3 regions of the Paenibacillus sp. FSL P2-0136 genome follow, and region 1 is predicted to be linked to each of the others. Evidence: riboswitches for the same ligand, from Rfam matches in the RefSeq annotation. Region 1 holds a riboswitch; each other region holds the start of a gene.
What was found. Region 1 has a riboswitch for thiamine pyrophosphate ahead of NYE26_RS12525 (ABC transporter ATP-binding protein). Riboswitches for the same ligand answer to the same signal wherever they lie in the genome.

Region 2: linked by a shared signal. The riboswitch ahead of thiC (phosphomethylpyrimidine synthase ThiC) and the one ahead of NYE26_RS12525 (ABC transporter ATP-binding protein) in region 1 are both predicted to bind thiamine pyrophosphate.
Region 3: linked by a shared signal. The riboswitch ahead of NYE26_RS08545 (thiamine phosphate synthase) and the one ahead of NYE26_RS12525 (ABC transporter ATP-binding protein) in region 1 are both predicted to bind thiamine pyrophosphate.

What each region holds. Positions count from the first base shown of each region.
Region 1 covers NZ_CP150244.1:3,010,393-3,020,622, reverse strand. Annotated here, with positions in the region: gene NYE26_RS12540 (amino acid ABC transporter substrate-binding protein) at 1-812, opposite strand, end outside; gene NYE26_RS12535 (DHA2 family efflux MFS transporter permease subunit) at 1,086-2,606, opposite strand; gene NYE26_RS12530 (TetR/AcrR family transcriptional regulator) at 2,788-3,444, shown strand; TPP riboswitch at 3,513-3,615, shown strand; gene NYE26_RS12525 (ABC transporter ATP-binding protein) at 3,746-4,513, shown strand; gene NYE26_RS12520 (ABC transporter permease) at 4,494-5,270, shown strand; gene NYE26_RS12515 (ABC transporter substrate-binding protein) at 5,267-6,352, shown strand; gene thiM (hydroxyethylthiazole kinase) at 6,371-7,174, shown strand; gene thiD (bifunctional hydroxymethylpyrimidine kinase/phosphomethylpyrimidine kinase) at 7,202-8,029, shown strand; gene thiE (thiamine phosphate synthase) at 8,026-8,691, shown strand; gene NYE26_RS12495 (IS256 family transposase) at 9,318-10,230, opposite strand, start outside.
Region 2 covers NZ_CP150244.1:7,445,406-7,455,635, forward strand. Annotated here, with positions in the region: gene hisB (imidazoleglycerol-phosphate dehydratase HisB) at 1-383, shown strand, start outside; gene hisH (imidazole glycerol phosphate synthase subunit HisH) at 385-1,005, shown strand; gene hisA (1-(5-phosphoribosyl)-5-[(5-phosphoribosylamino)methylideneamino]imidazole-4-carboxamide isomerase) at 1,048-1,797, shown strand; gene hisF (imidazole glycerol phosphate synthase subunit HisF) at 1,823-2,581, shown strand; gene hisIE (bifunctional phosphoribosyl-AMP cyclohydrolase/phosphoribosyl-ATP diphosphatase HisIE) at 2,578-3,297, shown strand; gene hisJ (histidinol-phosphatase HisJ) at 3,312-4,139, shown strand; gene NYE26_RS32065 (ribose-phosphate pyrophosphokinase) at 4,163-5,110, shown strand; gene NYE26_RS32070 (tetratricopeptide repeat protein) at 5,277-6,725, shown strand; gene trxB (thioredoxin-disulfide reductase) at 6,772-7,725, shown strand; TPP riboswitch at 7,775-7,881, shown strand; gene thiC (phosphomethylpyrimidine synthase ThiC) at 8,034-9,728, shown strand; gene NYE26_RS32085 (DUF1858 domain-containing protein) at 9,945-10,172, shown strand; gene NYE26_RS32090 (DUF438 domain-containing protein) at 10,187-10,230, shown strand, end outside.
Region 3 covers NZ_CP150244.1:2,056,003-2,066,232, reverse strand. Annotated here, with positions in the region: gene NYE26_RS08580 (carbohydrate binding domain-containing protein) at 1-610, opposite strand, end outside; gene NYE26_RS08575 (hypothetical protein) at 933-1,883, shown strand; gene NYE26_RS08570 (fumarate hydratase) at 1,950-3,653, opposite strand; gene yfbR (5'-deoxynucleotidase) at 3,758-4,402, shown strand; gene thiH (2-iminoacetate synthase ThiH) at 4,761-5,933, opposite strand; gene NYE26_RS08555 (thiazole synthase) at 5,962-6,726, opposite strand; gene thiS (sulfur carrier protein ThiS) at 6,757-6,960, opposite strand; gene NYE26_RS08545 (thiamine phosphate synthase) at 6,957-7,637, opposite strand; TPP riboswitch at 7,756-7,858, opposite strand; gene NYE26_RS08540 (hypothetical protein) at 7,914-8,450, opposite strand; gene NYE26_RS08535 (SDR family oxidoreductase) at 8,632-9,504, opposite strand; gene NYE26_RS08530 (GNAT family protein) at 9,809-10,230, shown strand, end outside.

The DNA of each region.
Region 1 (10,230 bases):
AGGTAGGTTCCGTCGCTCTTCATAGCGGTCAGTGCTTCGTTCACAGCCTGCACCAGCTCGTCATTCCCTTTCAGGAAGACTGCGGCACTATGCGAGCCTTCGGCAATCTCATCCACCTGCTTGATCTTGACATCCGGCTTCTGCTTCTTCAGATCTAGGAAAGACAAGCCGTCATTGACAGTGGCGTCAATCCGTCCGGAGAGCAGCAGATCAATCGCCTGGTTGAAGCCTTCGGTAGATACGATCTCGGCACCGTTGTCTGTGGCGATTTTGCCGAGGTTGCTGGTGAGCGACTGGCCGGCTTTTTTACCCTTGAGATCAGCAAATGTCTTAATATCCTGATTATCCTCCGGCACGATCAGCACAGCCTTGGAGACAATATACGGATCGGAGAAATCATATTTCACTTTGCGCTCATCGGTGATAGAGACTTCATTGAAAATCACATCGAAGCGCTTCGCATCCATCCCGGCAAAAATCCCGTCCCACTGCGTCTCAATGAACTCCGGCTTCACACCCAGGCGCTTGGTGACTTCTTCGGCGATCTCGACATCGAAGCCCGTCAGCTTGCCGTCTGCATCATGGAAGGTGAACGGTGCGTAGGTCCCTTCGGTTCCGATGCGCAGCTTGCCGCTGGCTTTGACGGCTTCCAGGCTGTTCTGCTCCCCGGAAGCTGCACCCTCTGTAGCCGCAGCCGTAGGTTCAGCCGGAGTGTTGCCGCCCGTTGCTGTCTTGTCCGTATTGTTGCTTCCGCAAGCCGCAGCCGTGACCATGGTCAGGAGCAGCATAATAGTTAGACTTAGTTTTTTCATTCGATGAATCCCCTCTCGTATCTTCTTCTCTTCAGGCACCGTAATTAGTGGCAAAATGAATCGTAACACCGGGGTGTTACCTGCGTCAATAACTTTTTCCGATTATATACATCGGATTTATATTGTATTGATTTTCCATAGCTTAGCTTGCCCCAAATTCTGCTCCTGCATCAGGATATTCAGAACAGAAATCAACAAAAAAAAGCGACCCTCCGGCAAAAGGAGAATCGCTGCTTTATGGATGTTACAAGCTCTGCTTCTGTGTGGGCATAGCTATACGTGCATGATTTCCGGTGCCGCCTTTTCCTTGGAACGCTCAGCTCCGGAATGGCGGCCCCGGCGCAGCAGCAGTCCAAGGACCGCACCGCCAAGCGCGACAAACATCATAATGTGGAACGTGTCCGCGAAGCCTTGCGACAATACCGTCTGCTTAGCCAGCAGAAGCGCATCCTGCGAAGCGCCTGCGGTACTCTTTCCGGCAGCGGCAGCGGCCTCCTGCATCTCGGTACCGCGCGCCGTTGTTCTTGCCGTCAGAATCGTAACCAGGGTCGAGACGGCCAGCGAGGTAATCACCTGCTGCATCGAATTCGTCAGCGAGGTTACCCGGTTCACCAGATGACTTGGTGCCTTGTTGAGCAGATGCGTGTTCATCGGCATCATCATCAGTCCCATTCCAGCCCCGCACATGATCAGCGGAAGGATCAGATCGCGGCTCTGCGTGGTAAGATCCACATGAGAATACTGGAATAACGCGCCGGAGACCAGACTCAGACCGCAGACCACGAGCCAGCGCACACCGATCCGGTCGAACAGGATCCCGGCAATCGGCATCATCAGCCCGGAAGCGATGGCTTGCGGCAGCAGCGTCAGACCGGTATCAAATGCGCCGAAGCCCCGGGCCTGCTGCAGAAATTGCGGAAGCAGGAATAGTGCGCCGTATAAGCCGAACTGGGCAATCCACTGCACGATGATTCCTGTCGTAAAATCAACGGATTTCAGAATCCGCAACTCCAGCAGCGGTGTCTTGGAGCGCAGTTCAGCGATGACAAAAGCGGTCAGCGCCACAGCGCCCAGCAGCAGCCCGATCAGCGTTTTCTCAGAGGTCCAGCTCTGCGCGCCCTGGCTAACCCCGTAGGTTAACGAAGCAAAAGCCAGCGGTCCAAGAACCATACCGAGCTTATCCATGCCGGGCACGCTGTTCTTTGCCGCATTCGGCAGCTTGCGCAGTCCGATCAGCACAGCAATGATGCCAATCGGAATATTAATGAGGAAGATCCAGCGCCAGGAATGGTATTCAACCAGCCAGCCCGACAATACCGGACCAATAGCGGGTGCGAACAGGACGGGAATGCCCATAATCCCCATGACAACGCCAACCTTACTTTTGGGGGCCAGTCTGTACACATAGGCCATCCCGACAGGGAGCACACAGCCGCCGCCTAGTCCCTGAATGACCCGGAAAACAATCAGCCATTCGGCGCTGCTTGGTGTAGCGCACAGAATCGAGCCTATCGTAAACACAATTACCGCCGTCAGGAAGACCGTCTTGGCCCCGAACCGGTCAGACAGCCAGCCTGACAGCGGAATAACTGAAGCCTGAGCCAGCATATATCCGGTAACTACCCACTGCAGCGTATGCAGGTCCGTCTTGAAATCCACCACCAGCCTGGACAAGGCTACATTCATCGCCGTACTGTCCAGCACAACCATAAATACTCCGGCAATAATGGCCAGCAGCGGAACCAGAATGCTGGACAGCCGGAAATCGGCTTCCTGCTTCAAGGTCTGATCCATGTCTCTTCTCCTCCTGAGCTGTCCGCGTTCTACATTGACCTGCGGGCAGATTGTTCTATATAATGAGTGAACGGACAACTGTCCGTAAGTGCAATTCATAGTCTACGGACAATTGTCCGTTGTGTCAATTCTTTTATTTATTTTTCTGTAAATCGCTGATTTATTTCTGAAAGGGGTTCTCATGAAAAAGCCAGACACCGATGCTGCACAGCTCCCGCGCTCAGCTCCGCAAGCCAAAGAATCCGCTCCGTCCGAGTCCGCCGATCCTTATGTACAGCGGATTCTTGAAGCTGCACGCCAGTTGTTCACCGAGAGCGGACTTGAGGCAGTCAGCATGTACAGCATTGCCAAGCGGGCAGGCATAGGACAAGGCTCCCTGTACCGCCGCTTCACGGACAAGGGTGAGATCTGTTCTGCACTGCTGAAGGGCAGCGCAGATCAATTCCTGTCCGGGCTGGAGCAGCAGGTGGCTGCCAGTGCCGGTGAAGCTCCGGCTCTCGCTCAGCTGCAGAGCAGCATTGAGCAGATTGCCGATTTCATTGAGCAGTATGCCGAGCTGCTGAATATGATCAAAGCCGAGTTCACAGGTAAGAAGCAGCTGACCCAGTTTGAGCATCCTTTTTTTCAGCGGCTGGGGGTGATGATGACAGAGCTGCTGCAGCGTGCTGCGGAGGGCGATGAGATTATTGACATTGATCCTGTCTTTGCGGCCACGGCCTTAATCTCTGTTCTCAGCCCTGATCTGTACCTGTATGAGCAGAAGCGGCACCACTCCTCCAAGCTGGACATCTCCCGGGGCATCGTCACCTTGTTCGTGACCGGTCTGGCGAAGCGCTGACCGCCTGCTCTTTACAAGAGGGGAATTTGTGGTATATTAAGTAGCAATTACGAATTCAATAACACCTGTTAATTCACTAGGGGAGTCGGCCGACTGAGACGGAGCTTAAGCTCCGGACCCTTTGAACCTGATCTGGATCATACCAGCGGAGGGAAGTGGAGCAGAATGTATCAGTGGTTCCCGTCACAGGGCCGCAGCCGACTGTACCTTCCGCCCCATTCATTGCCTCCGGGAATGAATGGGGCTTTTTTGTGCTCCGCGCAGGTTCTATTTCAATCCGGGGAGGCTTGTACATAGTCTTATGATCAACATTAGCAATCTATCCTATGCTTTCGGGACCGGTTCGTCCCGGACACCCGTCTTCTCAGAGCTATCCATGAATGTGCAGCGCGGCGAATTCATTTCTGTCGTAGGCGGAAGCGGATGCGGCAAAAGCACCTTGTTCAAAATCATCGCCGGCCTGCTGGAGCCGGACAACGGCAGGATTACGCTGAACGGAGCCGAGTCCGCTACAGCAGCGAAGAGGCTGGGCAGTGTGGCCTACATGCCGCAGCAGGATCTTCTCCTGCCTTGGCGGACCGTGCTGGACAACTGTCTGCTGCCCTGGGAACTCAAGCGCAGCCGTCCCAAAGCGGCCGCCGTGGCCGAGATTCTTACCCTGCTGCAACGCTTCGGCCTAGAGGGAACCGAAGGGGCTTATCCCCAGGAGCTGTCCGGCGGGATGCGCCAGCGCGTGGCGGTCCTCCGCACCGTGGCGGCGGGGAATGACCTGCTGCTGCTCGATGAGCCGTTCGGGGCGCTCGATGCCATTACCAAGCGCTCACTGCAGCGCTGGCTGCTCGAGTTATGGGCGGAGCTGGACAAGACGGTGCTGTTCATCACCCATGATCTGGAGGAGGCTCTGCTGCTCAGTGACAGAATCTATCTAATGACGGGCAGCGGCGGCGGGATGCAGGAATTCCCAGCCGGTCTCCCCCGTCCGCGCCATCACAGTCTGAACTATCAACCGCAGTTCGCCGCCCTGCGCCAGGAATTGGAGCTGAAGCTATATGAGAACCGCCGCTCCTAGAAGCTTGCTCCAGCATTACGGTCCGGCTTCCCTGCTCGCCCTGCTGACGCTTGCAGTCTGGGAGACTGTAGCCCGGCTGGGCCTGGTTCCTCCCTTCATTCTTCCGGCTCCGTCTGCGGTCTGCAAGGCCTTGCTGGAGGAACGCCGCCTGTTATTCGGGGTGCATCTGCCGGCTACACTGCTTGAGGTACTCACGGGCTTCGCACTGTCTGTGGTCTGCGGCTGCCTGCTGGGAATCGCCATGCACCTGTTCAGTCCGCTGGCCAAGGCGCTGTACCCGCTGCTGATCATCAGCCAGACGGTTCCGCTGATCGCGCTCTCTCCCCTGTTCATCATGTGGTTCGGCTACACCCTATGGAGTAAGGTCGCCGTTGTCTTCCTGACCGCTTTCTTCCCGGTGGTCATCGGCACCTATGACGGCTTGTCCAAGAACACGGACGCCTACCGGGAGCTGCTGCTGACATATGGCGCGAACCGCTGGCAGATTCTCGGGAAGGTGGGCGTTCCGCTGGCCCTGCCCTCTTTTTTCTCCGGACTGAAGCTGTCGGCTGTGTACTGTGTGATCGGTGCAACCATCGGGGAATGGCTTGGAGGCAGCCAGGGGCTGGGCTATTTCAGCCGCAGAATGGCAGGGAATCTCCAGAGTGCCAAGATGTTCGCCGCTGTTGTCTTGTTATCCGTGCTCGGTATCCTGCTGTTTCTGGCTGTCGCCGCACTGGAGAAGATTATTCTGAAGAAAAGAGGACGTTATTCATGACTACTATCCGCTATTTCCGTTATCTGCACCATGCGATTTCAAGGCCAACCGTTCTACTGTCTGCTCTGCTGCTCTGTATGCTGCCCGTCCTGGCAGGCTGCACCAATACGAACAGTCCGGCGTCCTCCGGCTCTTCGGCGGGGACTACAGCCACTTCTGAAGCTGGGACTGGAGCCGAAGGCGCAGTCCATAAGCTGACGATTATGCTCGACTGGTATCCCAATGCTGTCCACTCTTTTTTGTATGCGGCAGAAGCTGAAGGCTATTTCGCCGAGGAAGGTCTGGAGGTTGATATTCAGATGCCGGCCGATACCAATGATGCGCTGAAGCTTGTTGCTGCGGGAAAGGTGGACCTGGCACTCAGTTACCAGCCGCAGGTATTGATGGCACGGGGGGAGCAGATTCCGATCAAGTCGATTGCTGCGCTGGTGCGCCACCCGCTGAATCATCTCATGGTAGCTGCAGACAGCGGCATTACCCGCCCGGGAGAGCTGTCCGGCAAGCAAGCCGGATATTCCTCCGTCCCGTTGTATGAAGCCATGCTGAACACGATGGTCAAAAGCGACGGCGGGGACCCTTCCTCCCTCAAGCTGGTGGATGTCGGCTATGAGCTGATCCCTGCTCTCTCCACCGGACGGGTGGATGGCATTATGGGCGGGTTCATCAACCATGAGCAGCTGATTCTGGAGCAGGAAGGCCATCCGGTCCGCTCTTTCAATCCTGTGGATTACGGGGTCCCGGATTATTATGAGCTGGTGCTGGTCGCCAGTGAACAGGGACTGCAGGATTCACAGGGCTTTTATCACAAATTCGTGGATGCCATCAGAAAAGGCCAGCAGTATGTAGCCGATCACCCGGATGAAGCGCTGAAGCTGCTGCTTACCCATCAGGAGGATACCGCACCGCTGGATGAAGCCATTGAGCAGCGCAGTCTGGAGATCCTGCTGCCGCTGATGGATGCCGGTTCCCAGCCCTTCGGCTATCAGGACAGCGCATCATGGGAGAAGGTGAACCAGTGGCTGAGCGAGAACGGTCTGCTGGCTGCCGAAGTGGATGTTAAGAATGCTTTTATTAATTTTTAATTACATCTTTCAGGAGGAATTCATATGTCTTATCTGTCCAAAGTACGCCAGGCGAACCCGCTGGTGCATAATATCACGAATATCGTAGTTGCTAACTTCACAGCTAATGGGCTTCTGGCCCTGGGAGCTTCGCCGTTCATGGCCGATGCCATTGAAGAAGTAGCGGATGTCGCCGCCATGTCCGGCGCGGTTGTGCTGAACATCGGTACACTGAATGAAGCTGCCATTGCTTCCATGATCGAAGCCGGAAAGGCTGCGAACCGCCACCATGTACCGCTCGTGCTTGATCCCGTTGGAGCCGGTGCTACCGCCTACCGCACGGATGTTACAGCTAAGCTGCTCAGTGAGCTACAGCTTACTGCGCTGCGCGGCAATGTGGCCGAGGTTGCCAATGTGGCCGGGGAGAGCTGGGCTAGCAAAGGCGTGGATGCCGGAGCAGGCGAGGGCGATGTAGTAGCTCTAGCCATTAAAGCAGCGCAGAAGCTGAACTGTGTCGTAATTATCACCGGCAAGGAAGACATCATCACAGATGGCAAGCGCACTTATATCGCCAGCAACGGGCATTCCATCCTGACCCGGGTAACCGGAACCGGCTGTCTGCTCAGTGCGGTGGTGGGTGCATTTCTTGCCGTAAGCGGCGGGGAGGTGCTTGAGGCGGCGGCCGAGGCCCTCTCCTTCTACGGCGTGGCAGCAGAGCTTGCCGCTGAGGCGGCTGAAGCCCAAGGTCCGGGCAGCTTCCAGACCTTGTTCCTGAATCAATTGTCACTAGTGACCCCGGAGCAATACAGCAGCCGCTCACGGCTGAAGCTGCTCGAAGCCTAGAAAGCGCACCTCAAAGGAGAGAACAAGATGACTAGCATACGCAAAGCGTTGACCATTGCCGGCTCTGACAGCGGCGGCGGGGCCGGGATTCAGGCGGACTTGAAGACGTTTCAGGAGCTGGGGGTGTACGGCATGTCTGCACTTACTGCACTCACCGCCCAAAATACATTAGGAGTCCAGGGCGTCTATCCGATGGAGCCGGAGACCGTTGCAGCCCAGTTAGATTCGATCGGCAGTGATCTGCCGCCGGATGCCATTAAGACAGGGATGCTGTTCAGCAGTGACATTATCCGCGTGGTTGCCAGTAAAGTGCAGCAGTACGGCTGGCAGCAGAAGCTGGTGATCGATCCGGTCATGGTCGCCAAGGGCGGCTCACAGCTGCTGCTCCAGGAGGCAGTACAGGCGCTGATTACAAGCCTGCTTCCTCTCTCGCTTGCCATCACCCCCAATCTTCCAGAAGCAGAGATGTTGACAGGTATGAAGATTGAGAGCCGGGAAGACCGGGAACAGGCGGCAAGACTGCTTCATCAGATGGGACCCGAGTACATTATCTTGAAAGGCGGACATGACTCCTCAGGAGATGAGGCCGTGGATCTGCTCTATGACGGACGGGAATTCCAGTATATGTCCAGCCCGCGGATTGCGACGAAGCATACTCACGGAACCGGCTGTACCTTCTCGGCTGCGGTGACGGCGGGTCTTGCGCTGGGCCGCTCCATGCCTGAAGCGGTCCATACCGCCAAGGCCTTCATTCAAGCGGCGATTGAGGATAGTCTGAATATCGGGGCCGGGCAGGGGCCGACGAATCATTTTGCTTATGGGAACCGGATGAGATCAAGGGGGATACCGCTATGACACGGATAGACATCGAGGATATGCGCAGACTGCTGAAGCTGTACTTCATTATGGGCAGTGTGAACTGCCGCCAATCACCCGAGGACACTTTAACCGCTGCTGCCGCTGGGGGCATCACTCTGTTCCAATTCCGGGAAAAGGGTCCTGCTGCGCTCAAGGGTGCCGCACTGCTCCGTCTAGGGCAACAGCTCCGGCAGATCTGCCGGGCCTATAACATCCCGTTCATCGTGAACGATGATCTGGAGCTTGCCGCTGCGCTGGATGCCGATGGCATTCATGTCGGCCAGGATGATCTGCCTGCCAGGCTGATCCGGGAACAGCTCGGTGAGCATAAGATCATCGGAGTCTCCGCACATAATCTGACGGAAGCCCGGCAGGCTATCGCGGACGGCGCCGATTATCTCGGAGTCGGTCCTGTCTATCCTACTTCGTCCAAGGATGATGCCCAGGCCGTCCGGGGAACTACTGTCATTGAAGAGCTAAGACGAAGCGGCCTGAGCATTCCTGTGGTGGGAATCGGCGGCATCACCCTGGAGAATGCCCCACCGGTAATCCGGGCGGGTGCGGATGGTCTCTCCATCATCTCGGCCATTGCCGGAGCTGAGGATATACGCGAGACCACGCGGAGATTCGCGCAGCTCGTCACTGCTCCTTCTTCATAATTTCAAACCAGGCAGGCTGCGGGTGGAACGATGCTTGTGGAACAATGCGGGTGCCTCATGCCACGCATAGGATATACCTCACTTTTCCACCCGTCTCTTTGTGGCGACATATAACGTTAACCAGGGCGCATACCCATTGTGTTCGGTTTTCCGATTACATTCGGCTTACGTGGCGCTCCCAATTCAATTATGATCGGTTTTTCGATTACATTCGGCCTACGCGGCGCATCCTGTCCAATTATGATCGGTTTTTCGATTACATTCGGCTTACGTGGCGCGCCCAATCCAATTATGATCGGTTTTCCGATTACATTCGGCTTATGGCGCGCCCAATCCAATTATGATCGGTTTTTCGATTACATTCGGCCTACGCGGCGCGCCCTGTCCAATTATGATCGGTTTTTCGATTACATTCGGCTTACGTGGCGCGCCCAATCCAATTATGATCGGTTTTTCGATTACATTCGGCCTACGCGGCGCATCCAATTATGATCGGTTTTTCGATGTGGTAGCGTCAAGAAGTTTGTGTAAAATCCTGAGTAGAAGTGCCTCCCCCGGGTTACGGGTTGGGATGTAGTGTTTCTGGGGGAGGGGGAACCCCGACTCCCAGAAACTGGATTTCTCTGCTACGCCTCTTCCGGTGTGGGCAAAGAGGGGTAGCGTGTTTCGAATAGCTCTTTTAGCTTCTTTTTAACGGCATCCACTCCAAAGCCTTGGGCGACCCGCCCTGCATGACGTTCATTGTATTCCAGCATCTCCAGGTACACGATTTTCTCTGCGGCATCCATGTTTGTCAGACTGTTCATCGGTTTCAGACGCTTGCGGATTTCCTTGTTCATCCGCTCGATGGGGTTCGACGTGTAGATCGCTTTACGGATCGACAGCGGATAGTTGTAGAACGTCAGGAGTGTGGATAACTGTTCCTCCCAGGACCTCATTTCCTTCGGATACAGCTTGTTCCACTTCGCTTTGACCGTATCAAAGTTAGCCCGGGCTACCACTTCATCCGGTGCGGTATATACGGTTTTCAACGCCTCCATGACATCGGTTTTGTGCTCCATCCGAATTTTATGAAACGTGGCCCGCACTTTGTGCACTACGCAATGCTGTACATCCGCCTGAGGATAGGTCTCTTTAAACGCCGCATCCAGTCCCGGTAGCCCGTCAAACAAACCCAGCAGGACTTCCTGCGCTCCGCGGTCGTACAGGTCTTTGAGTACCTCCCGCCAGCCATTCGAACTCTCTTGGCCACCCACGTAGAACCCGAGAATTTGACGCTGTCCCTCCTCGTCAATTCCCATCGCAAAGTAGACCACTTCACCACGAACCGTGCCCCGTTTCAGCTTCACGTACAGCCCATCTAAATAGATGACGGAGTACCGTTTGCTCAGTGGCCGTTTCTGCCACTGGTGGATATCGTCTAGCACCGTAGCCGTAATATTGCTGACCGTGGTGGGGGAGTAGTGGCTGCCAAACATACTTTCAATGAACCGGGCCACATCCCGCGTACCCATGCCCGATTTATACATTTGGATGACG
Region 2 (10,230 bases), 3.2 Mb from region 1:
AGGATATCGGTATCTGTCTCGGACAGGCTCTGCGTGAAGCACTTGGCGATAAAAAAGGCATCAAGCGGTACGCCAGTGTCTTCGTCCCTATGGATGAGGCGCTTGCCCAGGTAGTGATCGATATCAGCAACCGGCCGCATTTCGAATACCGGGCAGCGTATCCTTCCCAGCAGGTAGGCAGCTTCTCAACAGAGCTGGTACATGAATTCCTGTGGAAGTTCGCACTGGAGGCGAGAATTACGCTGCATGTCATCGTTCATTACGGCTCCAATACCCATCACATGATTGAAGCGGTCTTCAAGGCGCTGGGACGGGCACTGGATGAGGCGACCCTGGTAGATCCCCGGGTGAAGGGCGTGCCTTCAACGAAGGGAGTGCTGTAGTATGGCCGTTGCAATCGTCGATTACGGCATGGGCAACCTGCACAGTGTCAGCAAGGCCGTAGAGCGGCTGGGGTATACGAGTCTTGTAACCTCGGATGCCGCCGAGATCCTGGCGGCAGACAGTGTCATTCTGCCGGGAGTCGGTGCCTTTGGCGATGCGATGGAGCACTTACGGGAGAGCGGAATGGATGATGTCGTCCGGGCCGCAGCGTCAGCGGGCCAGCCGGTGCTGGGCATTTGCCTCGGAATGCAGCTGCTGTTCAGCAGCAGCGAGGAGCATGGCGAGCATAAGGGGCTGGGGCTTCTGCCCGGCGCAGTGGTGCGCTTCGCCCCCCGGGACGGCTACAAGGTGCCGCATATGGGCTGGAACAAGCTGAGCTTCCGCCAGCCGGAGAGTCCGCTGCTGGCCGGCCTGACGGAGGGGCATGTGTACTTCGTGCACTCCTATCATGCACTCGCGGCAGACGGCGATCTGCTGGCCGTCACAGACTATGGACATCCGGTAACGGCTATTGTGGGCCGCGGCAATGTCTACGGTATGCAGTTCCACCCGGAGAAGAGCGGGGAGCATGGCGTCAAGCTGCTGGGTAATTTCCTGAGGCTCCAGGCACAGCAGGCTTAGCCTGCCTGAATCACTAATTTGCAATGAAAGCGGGGAGTATTCATGTCTTCTTTTATCCTATATCCGGCGATTGATATCCGGGACGGCAAGTGTGTCCGGCTGCAGCAGGGTGATTATGCCCAAGAGACGATCTATAACGACAGTCCGGTAGAGGTAGCTAAGTCATGGGAAGAGCAGGGCGGGCAGTATATCCATCTGGTGGATCTGGACGGAGCCAAAGCAGGCTGCCCCGTGAATGATGCCATCATTGGAACTATTGCTAAGCATGCGAATGTTCCTGTACAGGTCGGCGGCGGTCTCCGTACTCTTGCCGATGTCGAGAAGCTGCTGGGCCTTGGCGTCAGCCGGGTGATTATCGGAACGGCAGCCATTAATGATCAGGCTTTTACAGAAGCGGTTCTTGCCAAATACGGCGACAAAGTTGCCATCGGCATCGATGCCCGCAACGGCTATGTGGCTACGCACGGCTGGCTTAATACATCTGAGGTCCGCGCGGAAGATCTGGCCAGAGAGCTGGCCGCCAAAGGTGCCGAGACCTTCATCTATACCGATATCTCCCGTGACGGGATGATGCAGGGGCCGAACGTGGAAGGCATTCTCTCTATGGCTAAAGCAAGCGGCCGCAGCGTAATCGCTTCCGGCGGCGTGACCAGCCTTAATGATCTGCAGCGCCTGAACGTACATAGCGGCAGCGGAATCGGCGGGGCGATTGTGGGCAAGGCGCTGTATACTGGCAATATTAATCTGGGTGAAGCGCTGCAGACCCTGGGCCAATCCTCCGGATTGCGGTAAGTCTATACTAAGGAGGGGTCTTGGCATGTTGGCGAAACGGATTATTCCCTGTCTGGATGTGAAGGACGGGCGTGTGGTAAAAGGCGTGAATTTTGTGAATCTGCGCGATGCCGGAGATCCGGTGGAGCTTGCGGCGCTGTACGACCGTGAGGGAGCGGATGAGCTGGTATTCCTCGATATTTCCGCTTCTGTGGAAGGCAGGGCGACCATGATTGAAGTGGTGCGGCAGACGGCGGGTGAGATTGCCATTCCCTTCACGGTCGGCGGGGGCATCTCGACCCCTGATGATATGAAGCGGATTCTGCGTGCCGGAGCGGACAAGATCGGCATTAACACGGCCGCTGTAAATAACCCTCAGCTGATTCTGGAAGGGGCCCGTCACTTCGGCTCCCAGTGCATTGTAGTGGCGATGGATGCCAAATATAATGAGGCTTGGGGCGAATGGGAAGTGTATACGCACGGCGGACGTACGCCCACGGGTATCCGGGCCTTGAACTGGGCCAAGGAAGCGGAGCGGCTGGGGGCCGGCGAGATTCTGCTTACAAGTATGGACGCGGACGGGACCAAGGACGGCTTCGACCTGAAGCTGACGGCGGCGGTCAGCGACCTTCTGAGTATTCCTGTCATTGCTTCCGGCGGGGCCGGGAGAATTGAGCATTTCTATGATGTATTTACGGAAGGCCGGGCAGATGCCGGACTTGCGGCAACCATTTTTCACTATAAAGAGATTGCTATTCATGATCTGAAGGCTGATCTGAAGCAAAGAGGAGTAGAGATCCGATGAGCGAGGACAAGAAGGATATCGCACTAAGCCAGCAGGAGGCAGTGTCCGGCATCCGCTGGAATGAATCCGGCCTGCTGCCTGCTGTCATTCAGGATGCGCGCACCCTGGAGGTATTAATGTTCGCCTATATGAATCCTGAATCGCTGCAGCGCTCACTTACGAGCGGCCAGACCTGGTTCTGGAGCCGTTCACGCAGCGAGCTGTGGCATAAGGGGGGGACGTCCGGCAATACGCAGGCGATCACCTCGATCCATTACGATTGTGACAGCGATACGCTGCTGGTGAAGGTAGTGCCGGAGGGTCCGGCCTGCCATACCGGGGAGAACAGCTGCTTCTTCCGCGAGATTCCGCTCGATTCACCGGCAACCGTAACTGACACTGCCGGGAATGCCGTGAACGCTGCTGAAGCAGAGAGCGGCCGGTTTGCGGTACTCGGGGAGCTGGAGCGTGTGATTGCCGAGCGTGAGGTGAACCGTCCTGAGGGGGCGTATACGACCTATCTGTTCGACAAGGGCGTGGACAAGATCCTGAAGAAGGTCGGTGAGGAAGCCTCCGAGACGATCATTGCCGCCAAAAACAAAGATAATGCCGAGCTGCGCCTGGAGGTCAGCGATCTGATCTATCACCTGCTCGTGCTGTTGCAGGAGCGCAAGCTTCCGCTGGATGAGATTCTGGAAGAGCTGAGCGCCCGCCATGAACGCCCGCGGCGGGATTAGGAGGAACTTTCTGCATGCACATCGATTATCATACCCATCATGAACGCTGCGGCCATGCGGTCGGGAAGCTGGAGGAGTATGTGCAGCGGGGCATCGCTCTGGGTCTTGAGCAGCTCGGGCTGTCGGATCATCTGCCGCTGATCCATGTCGACCCGGACCACTACTATCCCGAGATGGCTATGCCTCTTGCAGAGCTTCCGCGATATGTGGAGGAATGCCTTACGCTGAAGGAGCGCTACCGGGGCACGATTGAGCTGCGGGTCGGGCTGGAGGCGGATTATATTGAGGGATATGAGGAGCAGATCCGCGAGCTTTTGGCACCCTATCCGTGGGATTATCTGATTGGCTCGGTGCATTTCCTGGGAGAATGGGATATTACCGACCACCGGCAGACCCATGGCTGGGAAGGCCAGGATGTCATGGCGGTATACCGCCGCTATTATGATGCTGTACAGAAGTCGGCGTTATCAGGATTATATGATATTATAGGACATATGGATGTCATCAAAAGGTTCGGTTACGGACCCCGGACGCCGGAGGACCTGGCGGAGGCTAAGAAGCTTGAGCTGGATACGCTGAAGGTCATTGCCCGCAGCGGCATCGCGATGGAGCTGAACGCTTCCGGGCTGTCCAAGCCGTGCGCCGAGATGTTCCCGGCAGAGCATGTGCTCGTCCAGGCGCTTGCGCTGGGCATTCCGCTCACGGTTGGCTCTGATGCGCATGATCCCATGAAGCTGGGAGACGGCTTAACAGAGGCCCGGGACATGCTCTGGCGCACCGGCTTCCGCGAACTGTCCGTCTTTGAAGGACGCCGCCGTACATCTGTTCCGTTCAGCGTATAAATTTATAATCCCAGGAGGGTACTATGCATCATCAATTACGGATTTTTTCCGGTTCGTCGAATCCGAAGCTTGCCGCTGATATTGCGGAGCGCCTTGGTGCGCCGCTTGGCCAGATTAAGCTGACCCGTTTCAAAAGCGGCGAGATTTATGTGCATTATGAAGAGAGCATCCGGAACTGCGACGTATTTTTGGTGCAATCCCTGGCTCATCCGATTAACGAGCTGTTTGTAGAGCTGCTGGTCATGATTGATGCCGCCAAGCGCGCATCGGCCAGAACGGTGAACATTATCGTTCCCTATTACGGGTACGCCCGGCAGGAGCGTAAGTCCGCACCACGTGAGCCGATCTCGGCCAAAATGGTTGCCGATGTGCTGACCACCGCCGGTGCAACGCGAGTAATTACGATTGATCTGCATGCCGCAGCCATACAGGGATTCTTCAATATCCCGGTCGATCATCTGACGGCGCTTGATCTGATTAGCGGTTATCTGAAGGTGAAGGGGCTTACCGATCTGGTCGTGGTCTCCCCGGATGCGGGACGGGCGTCCATGGCGGAGAAGCTGGCCAGCCGGCTGGATTCGCCGTTCGCCATCATGATTAAGAAGCGTCCGGCGCATAATGAATCGGTGATTACGCATGTCATTGGTGATGTGGAAGGCAGGACGCCAATCATTATAGAGGATCTTATAGATACCGGAACCACAATCGTCAATGTGGTGGAGGGCCTGAAGGAGCGGGGTGCCCGGAACAGTATCGTCTGTGCTACGCACGGACTGTTCTCCGGGGATGCGCTTGAGCGGATGGATCATCCCAATATCGACGAGATTGTCATTACCGATTCGATTGCCCTGCCGGACGAGCATTCCAGCAGATTCGCAGTGCTCTCGGTAGCTCCCATGCTGGCTGAGGCCACGCGTATTATCATCGAGGGCGGTTCCATAGATAAGCTGTTCAGAGACGCGGGGATTTAACTCCCGCGTCTTTTTTTGAGCTTTTCCCTCCCGTTAGCTCTCTCTCTGAGACTTGAGAATCTCGTTGCCACATGTGGTATACTGTGTGAAGAAGACAGCCGAGACCATAAATGGAAACGAACAGGTAAGGCTAGGGAAGCTGAAACAAGGGAGGTGCCTTGCTTCCATGATAGAGAGAACTTCAGAGAATACCGCGGAGCACAGTAATGTCATTCCGGTCACTCTGGATGCCAATTTTTTCTTTGAAAGAGCCGTTCGGTCGCTGGACCGCTTTCAATATGATAAGGCATTAAGAAATTTTCGCAAAGCTGTTGAATATGAGCCGGATAATCCGGTGAATCATTGCAATATGGCGGGTATATTATCTGAGATGGGCAATTATACCGCATCTAACGAGATTCTTATCCATGTTCTGGAGAAAATCGACCCCGCTATGACAGAATGCCATTTCTACATGGCTAATAACTTCGCCAATATGGAAAGCTTTGAAGAGGCGGAGCGCTCGCTGGTCACTTACTTGGAAGAGGATGCTAACGGCGAGTTCATGACCGAATCCGAAGAGCTGATGGAGCTGCTGCAATATGAGCTGAACCGGCCTGCTCCGCTGGTGCGTATCCGCAGCCGTGAGGGAGTCGTAGAGCATGACCGGGCGCGGAGTCTGCTGGAGGAGGGGAAGTTCCCTCAGGCTGTAGAGCTGCTGGAGGAGATCACTGCGGGTACCCCGGATTTTTTGGCTGCGCATAATAATCTGGCACTAGCTCATTTCTATATGGGCCGGTTCGCCAAGGCGAAGGAATGTCTGAATGAGGTGCTGAAGCAAGACCCCGGCAATCTGCACGCTCTGTGCAATATGGCCATCTTCCTGCAGTATGCAGGAGATAAGGAACAGCTTGAAACGCTGCTCGGTATGCTTGAAGCAACGGTGCCGTTCCATCAGGAGCATGTATTCAAAATGGCTACAACCATGGGTATCCTGGGCCGGCACGCTGCCGCTTACAGCCATTTCCGCCGTCTGCTGAAGGACGAGGAGGTCGCCGGAGACGCCGGGCTGTATCATTACTGTGCTGCGGCGGCAAGCAATAGCGGAAAACATGATGAGGCGCTGCGCTGCTGGAGACAGGCAGCCAAGCTGGACCCTGCTTCCGCTGTCCCGGCGTTCTTCCTGTCCCAGCTCCAGCAGGCCCGGGCAGAAGGGCACCCTATGCCTGCTGTCAGCTATAACTATCAGCTGCCCTTCCAGGAGCAGCTGAAGCAGTGGAAGGGCAATACGGGCAGATTCACTGAAGAAGTGCGGAATAATCCGCTGCTGCGCGCCTCGTTCTTCTGGGCGCTGCGCTACGGCGATTCCGCTACGAAGCTTCAGGTGACCGAGGCTCTCCGCTGGATTGAGGACGAGGAGATGTCCGAGGTACTGCGCGGAGTTCTGGAGCAGGAGCCGCTGCAGGAGGACCGCCTGCAGGAGGCGGCATTGTTCAGCCTTCAGCGGTTGATCGGGGAGAACCTGAATGAAGCCGGTGGCTCGCCCGGCGAAGAGCAGGAGCCTGCGGCTGCTCCCGGACCCAAGGGGATGCTGCCCGGAACCGGCGGCTTATCGCCGTCCACTACCCGTATTTGAAGCAATTGCTGTTGTAAGAACACCTACTTGTAAGGAGGCCAATGTAATGTACAAAACGATTGTAATCGGAACAGGCCCGGCCGGGCTGACTGCCGCGATTTATCTGGCGCGTGCGAACCTGAGCCCGCTGGTCATTGAAGGCTTGCAGCCGGGGGGACAACTGACAACGACGACAGAAGTGGAGAACTTTCCAGGCTTCCCTGAAGGGATTCTGGGTCCGGACCTGATGGACAATATGCGCAAGCAGGCGGAACGCTTCGGCGCTGAATTCAAGAATGGCTGGGTGGAGTCGGTGGACTTCTCACAGCGTCCGTTCAAGGTAACAGTGGACGGAATGGGTGTACTGGAAGCGGAGTCGGTTATTATTTCAACCGGGGCCTCTGCAAGATATCTGGGCATTCCGGGCGAGCAGGAGAATGTGGGACGCGGGGTCAGCACCTGTGCGACCTGTGACGGCTTCTTTTTCCGTAATAAAAAGATTGTCGTCGTCGGCGGCGGAGACTCCGCCATGGAGGAAGCCAGCTTCCTGACCCGCTTTGCATCCAGCGTAACGCTGGTTCACCGCCGTCCCGAGCTGCGGGCCTCGAAGATCATGCAGGACCGGGCGCGTGACAACAGCAAGGTAACCTGGGCCTTGAACCGCACACCGGTTGAAGTAACGGTAGGAGAGACCGGAGTGAAGGGCCTTACGGTGCTTAACAATGAGACAGGTCTGACAGAATTGGTGGAGGCAGACGGCGTGTTCGTAGCGATTGGACACACACCGAACACAGCCTTCTTGGGCGGGCAGATCAATACGGATGAGAATGGCTATATTGTGGTCAACCCGGGTACCACCGAGACCAACATCCCGGGTGTATTCGCCTGTGGCGATGTACAGGATACCCGTTACCGTCAAGCGATATCGGCAGCGGGAACCGGTTGTATGGCCGCTATGGATGCCGAGAAGTTCCTGGAAGGCACGATGGTGCACGACTGGAGCGAATCGCTGGACAAATAACGGGTTTACAAGAATTACCCATACAGGTAAAATGTATTTAATTAGATAAGATACCCACTAGGGGAGCCTGAATAGGCTGAGACGGGAAAATTGAATTTCCGGACCCTTGAACCTGATCTGGATCATACCAGCGTAGGAAAGTGGAGTCGGACCTTTTTTGAATACAGTCTTTATTTGGCTGTTCCTTTAATAAAGCCGCTCCAGGTGGAGCGGCTTTTTGACTTGCAGGAATCAATAGATTCTTCAGCTCAATCTGCTGCGTGACCTCTTATCTGATGAGTGTACAGAGCGAAGAGGAGGAGATTGAAATGACAGGAATGGGTAAAAACGAAGAGGTGGATCTTTCGGGATTCCCCGCAAGCCGTAAAGTGTATGTGGAGGGCTCACGCCCGGATATCCGGGTGCCAATGCGGGAGATCAGCCTTAGCAGAACCGAAGGCGTTGCCGGGGAAGAGGAAAATGCTCCGCTGCGTGTCTATGACACAAGCGGTATGTACACGGATGCCGCGGAGGAGACGGATATTCGGAGGGGGCTGCCGCCGCACCGTTCAAGCTGGATCGCGGAGCGTGGCGATTCGGAGGAGTACACCGGAAGAGCCGTCCGGCCGGAGGATAACGGAATTCGCAGAGAGGGGGCTGCCGCAGAAGCTTATCCAGGACTGCGCAGGAATCCGAGGCGGGCCTATGCAGGCGGCAATGTGACCCAGCTGCATTATGCAAGGCAAGGGATCATCACACCGGAAATGGAGTATATTGCGATCCGGGAGAATATCCGGCCGGAGTTCGTAAGGGATGAGGTGGCTGCGGGCCGTGCTATTATTCCGGCCAATATCAATCACCCGGAGAGTGAGCCGATGATTATCGGCCGTAACTTCCTGGTGAAGATCAATGCCAACATCGGAAATTCGGCGGTCACTTCTTCTATTGAAGAGGAGGTGGAGAAGATGCGGTGGGCGACCCGTTGGGGGGCTGATACCATCATGGATCTCTCCACCGGCTCTAAGATCCATACCACCCGGGAGTGGATTATCCGCAATTCTCCTGTGCCGGTCGGGACAGTGCCCATATACCAGGCGCTGGAGAAGGTGAGCGGTATAGCCGAGGACTTAACCTGGGAGCTCTATCGCGACACGCTGATTGAGCAGGCGGAGCAGGGGGTGGATTACTTCACCATTCATGCCGGGGTGCTGCGGCGCTATATTCCGCTCACTGCCCGGAGAATGACCGGCATCGTATCCCGGGGCGGATCGATTATGGCTGCCTGGTGCCTGGCTCATCAGCAGGAGAACTTTCTGTACACACACTTCGAAGACATATGTGAGATTATGAAGACGTATGATGTGGCCTTCTCGCTGGGGGATGGCCTGCGTCCCGGCTCTATCGCCGATGCCAATGACGAAGCACAGTTCGCCGAGTTGGAGACGCTGGGAGAGCTGACGGCGCTTGCCTGGAAGCACGATGTTCAGGTTATGGTAGAAGGTCCGGGCCATGTGCCAATGCACAAGATCAAGGAGAATATGGACAAGCAGCTTGAGATTTGCCACGAAGCCCCTTTCTACACCCTCGGTCCGCTAACTACGGATATTGCACCCGGCTATGATCACATCACGTCGGCCATCGGGGCAGCGATAATCGGGGGGCTTGGAACGGCAATGCTGTGTTACGTTACACCTAAGGAGCATTTAGGCCTGCCTGACAAGAATGATGTGCGCGAAGGAGTCATTACCTACAAAATTGCTGCACATGCCGCAGACCTCGCCAAGGGACATCCGGGTGCGCAGGACCGGGACAACGCGCTGTCCAAGGCGCGGTTCGAGTTCCGCTGGCGCGACCAGTTTCATCTCTCCCTGGACCCGGAAAGGGCGCAGGCGTATCATGATGAGACCCTGCCTGCGGAGGGGGCAAAGCAGGCGCATTTCTGCTCGATGTGCGGCCCTAAATTCTGCAGCATGCGGATTTCGCATGATATCCGGAATTCCCATAGATGGAGCCAATCACTGTAACTTAGCTGCATGACCTAATCTATATGTAGGTACGTTGTTCATGGCCGAGAGGCCGTGATTACAGCGGAAACGTATTATTCTGAGGCTATCCCCCCAAGCCTGAATGGCTGGCGGGGATAGTCTTTTTGTAGTTAGTGATTACAATCACAATTCACCCCTGTACCCTATGCTAAGCTGGTGTTGAGAAGAATTCTCATTAGTGAGGTGTGCAAAAGGATGAGCAAAGCGTTGAAGCTGGATGAATCGGTCTTTGAGCTGGTAACCAGGCACCCGGAAATTGTTGAGATCATGGTGGAACTGGGTTTTCGTGATATTGCGAAGCCTGGAATGCTGCAGACTGCAGGACGATTCATGACCCTGTCCAAAGGAATGAAATTAAAGAAAATAGAGCTGGAAACCGTTCGGCTGGCCTTTCAGCAGCATGGTTTCGAGATTATAGAATAGAAGGAGAGATTGTAATGAGCGAACTGATTAATAACCGCGAGGTCGATATTCCGGAACA
Region 3 (10,230 bases), 950 kb from region 1:
TATGGTGATACCAGGCCGGATTATTGAACGGGGCCGCAGGCTGCAATGTCGGGATATCATAATACGCCTGTGTGCCCAGCATATAATCGCCGATGTGATTAGGCACGACATCAATGATCACCTTAATCCCGAGCGCATGTGCGGAGTCTACAAGTTCTTTCAGCTTTTCTTTGGTGCCGAAGTAAGGGTTGGCCTTGTTGGGGTCCTTGACATTGTATCCGTGGTAGGCAGTGTTCTTGCCGGTACCGTTGTTCTCACGGTTAGTCATCTGGGGCTCGGCTACCGGTGAGATCCAGATCGCGGTATAGCCCATATTGTGAATATACGGGAGCTTGTCAATGACCCCCTGCCAGTCCCCGCCCTTCATATACCGGAAGTCCTCCTCGGAGTTCTCCCCGTAGCGGATAGCCGCGCCTGTTGCATTATTGGAAGAATCCCCGTCATGGAAGCGGTCAACCATAATCTGATAAATCGTGTCATTCTCGGTTACGGTGCCAATACTGGCTGCTTCCACCTTGGCTGGCGGCAGGACAAACAGATTCATCATGATCGACAATACAATGGATGTGATTAGAACGGGAACAAGTAGGCGTGTACGTTTACTTTTCATTCCTCATCTCCCTCTCATGTAAACCGAATGCAATACACTTTCAGTAACGAATAAGCTGCCGTCAATAACTCCAATCTTTTTAACATAGGGAAACCGGTTTCCCCACTAAAAATTAACATGTCCATGTATGCGCTGTCAAGACATATAATTTATAACTTCCACAAGCCGCATCCTATAGGGGCTGCCGACTCTGCAAAACATGAAAAAAATATTATTCGGCACAGTTGAATAACTGCAGGTGCTTTTCAGGAAGCGGTTGCCTCCAAAAAATATAATGTTAGACTGATAAATAAAAATGCTGCAATATAAGGGGAGCGATATTATAATGAGCCCATCCATTCTGCGGGACGGATTACGAATCATCTCTTCATGTAAAAAAGACACAGGGGATATCTGGCAGGCTCACTTTGGTGCTGCCGCTATTGGCAGTTATTTTTTTATTAAAACGAATAATCCGGCACCAGAGCTTGCCCGACTTGTAGCTTTGCAGACCGAAGCGATGATCCAAAGGAAAATTGGGGAGAACGGCATACAACATCGTACCGGCTGTGACGAGCAGCTGGCTGTAACTGCCATACTTGAGGCCCTCGATGCAACGATTGATGAGTTACACTGGGTCGGTCATAATGTGATTTACAGCGCATCGTGTCTGCTCTCCATCCACGAACTTAAAGGCTGGGGAAGTACGGAGGATCTTGCAGGAATAACCGATCTTATCCGCTCGTTTGAGCGGACAATTCCGGGGCGGTCATGGATTGGCTTCTCTGCTTCCGAGGTGAAGAGGATGGAGGTTACAGACGAGGACGGCTTTCCGGTCATCTCGACGCCCGGCGAGCTTTCTTCGCTTGTGCTGGAAGAATTAGCTCATTTCCCTGTCATTTACCGGGCAGAAGCACATCATGATCTGATCGGTCATATGCTGACTTTCTCCCACGCGCTAAACATCCTATATGACCTTGGCCATGTCTCCTTTTTCCAAAGAGGGTTACCGCCTTTAATGAAATTGATTACAGTTCTGCGCCACAGCCGTAACCTTGTACCTGGAGAACCCATCAAGCTGGTTTCACCTGTCGATCATTTGCCCCTGAAGCCGGCTGAGCGTGCGGACGTATTGCCGACCGACATTAAGTTTTGGCAAAAGGACTATAGCGGGCAGGATTGGGATTATGGTCACGTGTTTAAATTCACCCATAGCTTCTATGACCATTTGCAGCGTGTAGAGCACAAGAAAGAGTCGTATATTGAAAAATTCCGGTATACGCTAATTCAATAAAACAGCGTCAGTCTATGGACATTACGCTCGTCCATGGCTGACGCTGTTTCTTTGTTTGAAGTCCTGTTACTTAAACACCGGCTCGCGGAACTGGGCCAGCTTGGCGGCGGAATCCTTTTCGACATCCGCATGGAGGCTGTTGCCGTGCGCATCCATGGTCACGATCGCTGCGAAGCCGTCCACCTGCAGATGCCACATCGCTTCAGGAATACCGAATTCCATGAAGTCTACGGCGTTGACCTTCTTGATACATTCTGCGTAATACTGCGCCGCACCGCCGATTGCATTGAGGTAGACCGCGCCGTGCTCCCCTAAGGCCTTGAGGGTCTTGGGTCCCATACCGCCTTTGCCGATTACAGCGCGGATGCCGAACTTCTTAATAATATCGCCCTGATACGGCTCCTCGCGGATACTGGTCGTCGGGCCAGCCGCCTTCACATGCCAGCCTTCATCATCCTTCAGCATGACCGGGCCACAGTGATAGATGACGGCACCGTTCAGATCGACAGGGGTGTCATGATCCATGAGGTATTTGTGCAGGGCATCGCGGCCGGTGTGCATCTCGCCGGAGAGGATCACCACATCGCCGACACGCAGGCTGCGGATATCCTCCTCGCTGATCGGTGTGGTCAGACGGATCTCGCGCGAGCCGCCTGAGCCAGCGGAAGCTGCCGCAGCCGGTTCAGATCCTGCCCCATTCCCTGAAACGGCTGCATCCGAAGCTGCTTCACCCGTCCCGGATACAATAGCCGGTGCCGCAGGAATCGTAGCATCCTCTGGCACCACGCCGGAAGTTGTCCGTTCTGCCGCAGCTACACCCACAGGTTCAGCAACCGGCTGCGGTGCAGCTTCCCCCTCAACAGATATCCCGGTGCCGCTCTCATACAGCCAATCCTGAATGTCACCAGTAGCCGGATGAACCAGAATGCCCTGGCGGCGGAAGGCCCAGCAGTTATAGGCTACAGAGACAAAGAAGCTGGCAGGCAGCCGGTTCATTACCCCGATTTTGCAGCCCAGCAGCGTCACTTCACCGCCGAAGCCCATCGTGCCGATTCCGAGCTTGTTGGCATTCTCCATAATGTAATTCTCCAGCTTGCCCAAATCTTCATTAGGATTCACATCCTCAACCTTGCGGAACAGCTGCTTCTTCGCCAGCTCATAGCCCGTGGTACGGTCGCCGCCGATGCCTACACCAATGAATCCTGCGCTACAGCCTTGGCCCTGCGCCTGGTATACGGAATGCAGGATGCACTTGCGGATACCGTCGAGGTCGCGTCCGGCTTTGCCGAGTCCCTCCAGCTCTGCCGGAAGGCTGTACTGGATGTTCTTATTCTCGCAGCCGCCGCCCTTCAGAATCAGCCGTACGTCAATGCTCTCTTCCTCCCACTGCTCGAAGTGAATCACCGGAGTCCCTGCCCCCAGATTATCCCCGCTGTTCTCGCCGGTTAGTGAATCCACGGAATTGGGCCGCAGCTTCCCGTTCTTCGTAGCGCGGATAATTGCGCTGTGAATATCCTTCTTCATCTCTATCTGATTCACGCCCACCGGCGTATGAATGATAAAAGTCGGCATCCCCGTATCCTGGCAGATCGGCGATATTTGCTGCTCCGCCATCCCGATATTCTGCGCTATCGTGGTTAGTGCCAGTCCGGAGCGTGTCGCCCGGTCTTCCAGCGCCCGCCCTCTGGCCACTGCCCGGCGCACATCTCCCGGCAGGTTCGTGGAGGTCTCTACAATCAAATTATAAATGCTCTCTTCAAAATGCTGCATCTTCATTCAGTCTCCTCTCCATCTGGTTCAAGCGGCCCTAACTCTGGTACAATTAGTTACTATAATAGCACATTAAGCTGCTCATGAAAGGGGTTACTTCAAAATTGAACTACCATTTCTCCGCCTATCTCTACCGGCTGCAATATATCCAGCGCTGGAGCCTCATGCGCAGCACCGCCCCGGAGAACGTGGCGCAGCATTCATTCCAGGTCGCCCTGCTGGCGCACATGCTGTGCACCATCGGCAATGCCCATTTCGGCCGCTCGCTGAACGCCGACCGCGCATCCACGATGGCGCTGTTCCACGACGCCACCGAGGTCTTCACCGGCGACATCGCTACGCCGGTGAAGCATGACAACTCGCGTCTGCTGTCCAGCTTCCGCGAGATGGAGCAGGTGGCCGCCGACCGGCTGGCGGCCATGATCCCGCCGGAGCTGAGCGCAGTCTATGCGCCGCTCCTGCAGCCGCACACCAGCCCTCCCGGCTCCGAGGATGCCGGACTGCTCCGCTACGTCAAGGCAGCGGATGTGCTGGACGCTTACCTGAAATGCGTCTGGGAGGTCGCCGCAGGCAACCGCGAATTCGCCGCTGCCAGGGAGCAGACTGCCGCGAAGCTGCATGTGCTGGAGATGCCTGAGATGGAGTATTTCCTTAAACACATGGCTCCGGGCTTCGAAATGTCGCTGGACGAGCTGTCTTCCAGTGCGAGTCAGGGACAGTCTGCCGGAGAGCCTGAATCTATAGAGTAGATAGAGTACACATTCGCATGTGTTGGCTCCTAGCGTTGGCTGATATACTTACGTGTTAACAATGCTATGCGAATGCCGCTCTTAAACGGCCCGCATTTTCTCCATCCGCACCAATTGTGTTCGGTTTTTCGCACACGTTTGGCCCACATGCAACTTATAACCCTTATACAATGCAAATAACCCGCCATGAAGCGGGTTATTTGCATATGGTCAAGTTAAGTTAGACACGGTTAGTCTAGTCAAGTTAAGTTAGGCACGATTAGTCTGGTCAAGTTAAGTTAGGCACGGTTAGTCTGGTCAGTTTAAGTTGATTCGCTTAGTCTAGTCAAGTTAAGTTCATTCGTTTATCCTGATCAGTTTAAATTACATCCGGTTTGGTCACATCAGGCTCAACCAGATTCAGCCTGCCTATCTCAAACCCAAGCGGCTCGGACAGGATATCCCAGTCCTTGAATACCGGCTGGAGTCCTTGCGAACGCAGCATCTCGGCCATCTCGTTCACGCTGCGGTTGTCCGAGATTTCAAACTGCGGCGTTCCCCCTTCCAGGGAATGTCCGCCCACTTCGGTGGATACCCCTGCGGACATCTTCGTGATGCCGAGCTGGACCAGATGATCGCGCAAGGCCGCAGGCTCGCGTGTAGACAGCGAGATGCCGGAGCGCGGCAGAAATAGGCGGTAGGCCAGAATAATCTGCACCAGCGCACGGTCGGTTACATCGCTTGCGGGATTGAATTCGCCTAAGTAAGGCCGGAACCGGGGAGTCGACAGCCCGATTTCGCATTCCGGGTACTTGTCCTGCAAATATCTCGCATGCAGCGCAGTGGCCAGCGCCTCCTGGCGCCATTCGTACATGCCAAGCAGGGCTCCGATATTCACCGAACGGAACCCGGCTTGACAGCCCCGTTCGGGAGCGTCCAGACGGTTGCGGTAGACGCGTTTGGGTCCTTTTACATGCAGCGCACGATAAGTTTCCTGATGGTAGACCTCCTGATAGAGCGTCAGACCGTCCACGCCAGCTTCTCTGAGCTCAGCATATTCTGCTGTCGAGAGCGGATTCACTTCAATGCTGACGGAGGCAAAATAGCGGCGCAGCACATTCACGCAGTCCCTCACATAACCGGCCGGACTGTCCCTGCGGGATTCTCCGGTCAGAATCAGAATGTGGCGCAGGCCTGTGGCTGCGATGGTCTCCGCTTCCCGGGCGACCTGCTCCAGCGTCAGTTTTTTGCGCGGAAAATCATAAATAGAACTGAAGCTGCAATACGTGCAGTGATTCACGCAATAATCAGCCAGGTACATCGGTGTAAACAGTTGCATCACATGGCCGAAATGCGTACGCGTTAAGCGGTGCGCCTTCTGCGCCATCTCCTCCAGATAAGGCTCCGCTGCCGGTGACAACAGTGCCATCAGCCCCTCTTCATCCACCCGCTCTGCACGAAGCGCACGCTTCACATCCTCTGCCGTATACCGGCTCCATAGCGTCCCGTAAGGAAGCTGCTCCAGCCGGGTCATCGTCTCATAAAAGCTCATAACCGTTCTCTCCTTCCTATTCCATCTGTCAGGCCAAGAACCCGGTCAACGGTGAAGAGGCTGCCGCCGTCTCTTCCACAGGCCCCAGTCCGGCGAGATAAGCCTTGCGCCCTGCGGCTACCGCGTCACGGAAGGCTTCTGCCATCAGCAGCGGATCCGAGGCGGTGGCAATCGCTGTATTAAGCAGCACCGCTGCGGCCCCCATCTCCATCGCCTCAGCCGCCTCGGACGGTCTGCCGATTCCGGCATCCACGATCACCGGCAGATTCGTCTCGGAGATCAGAATCCGGATCAGTTCCTTGGTCTGCAGTCCGCGGTTGGACCCGATCGGCGCTCCCAGCGGCATCACGGCCGCAGCCCCCGCTGCTTTCAACCGCAGGGCGGCGGACAGGTCAGGACTCATATACGGAAGCACCACGAAGCCCTCTGCTGCAAGGATCTCGGTCGCCCGGATGGTCTCGGTATTATCCGGCAGCAAATATTTCTGGTCGTTGATGACCTCAATCTTCACCCAGTTCCCCAGCCCCGCCGATCTCGCCAGCCGGGCAATCCGTACTGCTTCCTCTGCGGTGCGCGCACCGGAGGTATTAGGCAGTAAGGTCATATGGGAAGGAATATGGCTGACAATATTGTCACTGCTCTCCGGGTCCACCCGGCGCAGAGCAACGGTAATGACCTGTGAGCCTGATCGCGTAATCACCTCGGGAATGAGGGTGTTGCGGCTGTATTTTCCGGTACCAATGAACAGTCTGCTGGTTAGAGTCACTCCGCCAATCATCAATGGATCTTGCATGTTAACGCCTCCTGGGATAAGTCTTCGTGTTCAGCCTCCGCCTACAAAATGAACCAGCTCCACCCGGTCCCCCTCACTGAGCAGTGTCTCTCCGTAAACCTCTCTGCCAGCAAGCTCACCATTCAGTTCGACAATCACCAGCTTACCGGCCCACTCGGGCCGGGAGAGCAGATCCTCCAGTGTCCGGCAGCTCTCTTCGATTCTTTGCCTCTTTCCGTTAACGGTCACATTCATGCCTGTTCACCTCCTGCTGTGCCCTGTGTTTGAGCCATATCCAGCGCTTCAGCCAGCTCCGCTGCCCTGTCCCTGTGGACCGCTTCCCTGTACGCCATGGCCGCTGCCACCGGGTCCGGGGCTCCGCAGATCCCCGACATGACAGCAATGCCAGCCGCCCCTTGGGCCAGCACCGCTCCGGCATTACCCGGGGTAATCCCTCCAAGCGCAATCAGCGGGATGCGGCTCCAGCGGACAGCCTCGGCCAGTTGCGCAAGTCCCCGTGCCTGCTGCCCCGACTTGCAAGCTGTCGGGAAAACATGCCCGTAGAGGCAGAAGTCTGCTCCTTGCCTTCCAGCCTCCGCAGCCTCTTCCTGCGAGTGTACCGATCTGCCGATCCGCAGGCCCGGTGCAAGCCCGCGTGCTGCGGCTGGCGGAAGGCTATGCCAGGCCAACTGTACACCGCCTGCCCCAGCGGCCAAGGCAACATCGATCCGGTCATTTATGACCAGCTTCGAAGGCGGAACCCCGGCCTGAAGCATCTGCTGCGCCGCCGCCAGCAGTTCGCGGGCGGACATGGCTTTTTCCCGGAGATGGATATAATCCACCATGGGATGTACCGCCGCAGCCAGCTCCGCAAGCTTCTCAGGGTGGAGCCGTCCGTCTGAGATGACATGAATTTCGTGCAACACGTCCACCTTCCTCTCCTCAGCACTACGCTGATCCCTACCTCCAAACACAAAAAAGACCGCCCCCATAAGGAAGCAGTCTGGAATAGAAACAGGAATACCGGTATTAGCCGTATACCCCCGCTGCAATATTCGTTCTCCACTTCCCTACGCTGGTATAACCCAGATCAGGTTCAAAGGGTCCGAGCAGATACGCCCGTCTCAGCCTTGCGGCTCCCCTAGTGATCGTTCTATGCTATTGTTTGGCCTTGCTTTTTGTATATTAGCATATAATTCCTGTTAGAGCTATTCTTTCGTAGATTTTACTTCAATTACAAAAGCCACGGATGAACTCCCTTCTGAAAATTTACCATCCTCGGATGTCCAGAATGCTGATATGCCGTAGTAATAAACGCCTTGTTCTTTTGGAGCATTAAAAGAGCCGTTCTTCAATGGAATTTGCACTTCTTTATCATCGACAAATTGCTGAACGGTTAACCCGCCGGGTGCCGGTTTATAAGTAAAAGCAACATTGATCCCCCCCTCAGGGGCTATAGCAGTGGGAGTAACCCCCTGTACCATGGATTGTCCTCCTGCATAATCCGCACATCCTAATTTTCCCCAGCAATAGCTGCCTTGGGTAACCGGAATTTGGGTTTTCCCGGAAGTAACAAGGGGTAGCGGCGGCGATTCCTGTGTAATTCTAACCCCAATGCTTTTTGCATTTCCTTCCAATCTTGTATTTGCCACAAGTCTTCCTGCAAAAGGAGTCAAATAAATGAACACTACCAGAAAAACTAAAATCCCCGCTGCAGATAGAATGAATCCTTTTTTTCTAAGCATCCCAATCCCCTATTCATATCAAATTATCTAAATAGACGGAATTATATTGTAATAGTTACAAGCGCTGAAAAAAAGCCTACCGGCAAGCGGTTAGGCTTTTTAAAAATAGAATTTATATGTTGCACACGATTTCTGAAGATGCCGATTAAAGAATCTGCATCCAGATCTTATTCTGCACCCATTATCCGTTGACAACCTCACCGCCGTTCACATGCATCACCTGTCCGCTCACATAGGAGGAATCGTCCGAGGCCAGGTATACATACGCCGGTGCCAGCTCTTCAGGCTGCCCCGGGCGCTTCATCGGCTGGGTGCCGCCGAACTCACTGACCTTCTTCGCGTCAAAGGTTGACGGAATCAGCGGGGTCCAGATCGGTCCGGGCGCTACTGCGTTCACGCGGATGCCCTTATCGGCCAGATTCATTGACAGCGAACGAGTGAAGCTGAGAATGGCTCCTTTGGTGGACGAATAGTCCAGCAGCTGCGGGCTGCCGCGATACGCCGTGATGGAGGTCGTGTTAATGATCGTAGCGCCTTTTTTAAGATGAGGCATAGCTGCCTTCGTCAGGTAGAACATGGAGAAAATATTCGTCCGGAACGTACGCTCCAGCTGCTCCGCTGTAATGTCCTCAATATGGTCCTGCGGATGCTGCTCCGCCGCATTGTTAATCAGGATGTCAAGCTTGCCGAGTCCTTCAACGGTTTGACGTATCAAGCTCTGACAGAAGCATTCGTCCCCGATATCTCCGGCGATCAGAATACACGTTCTGCCCTCCTGCTCAACCTGGCGCTTGGTCTCTTCCGCATCCTCATGCTCGTTCAAGTAGGAGATCACCACATCCGCGCCCTCCTTGGCAAAATGAACGGCAACCGCACGCCCGATCCCGCTGTCGCCTCCGGTAATGAGCGCAGCCTTGCCCAGCAGCTTGCCTGCTGCCTTGTACGCCGGTGTCTCAAACTCCGGGAGCGGGTTCATCTCACTCTCAATTCCCGGGCGCTGATCCTGTACCTGCGGGGGCAGAGTTTTGACAGGTTGTTTGTTAGTGTCTGGCATAATCCATTCTCCTTTCGCTGTCCACAGTATTGTTGATTAATCATGTTAGCATGGCTTAAGGTCTGGTGTTTATGCATCAGGCAGTGTGCCTGCTTGACTGTACGTTATGTTACTTACCACACTTGGCAGCCGCCCAAACAGCCAATCTTCATTCAACGGTGCCTATATCGGAACGGTAGTACGGTAAGGAACGAACGTTTCCAAAAAGAATATTATCTATATCCGCTAAGGGGAATGTCCTATACTTTGTGAGGAACCACGGCAAGATCGTATCGAAATCATACTAGCAGGAGGGTATCGCACAATGAATGCAAGAATCACCTTATCTCCGGTCACCCCGGACGATATCGATTTCATCACAGATCTGGAAATGAGCGCTTCACTCTGGCCCTTCGAGGATATGATTCCAACCGACAAGGAGGCAGTCCGGAAGACTGTGGCGGAACGAATCCAGAGCGACTGGCATAGACAATTCCTGATCAGGCTAGCCACTCCCGAAGCAACCCCTGTAGGGGAACTGAGTATACATTGGTATGTAAAAGAGCGCGAGAGCTGGGAGTTGGGCTACAGCCTGTTCCCTGAATACCGGGGGCAAGGCTACGGCACCGAGGCGGCGCAGCTGGCCTTGAAGCTTGCTTTTGAAGAATGGAAGGCCCATAGAGTCGTGGCTATGTGCAATGAATACAATACCGCATCCATCAAGGTGCTGGATAGGCTAGGCATGGT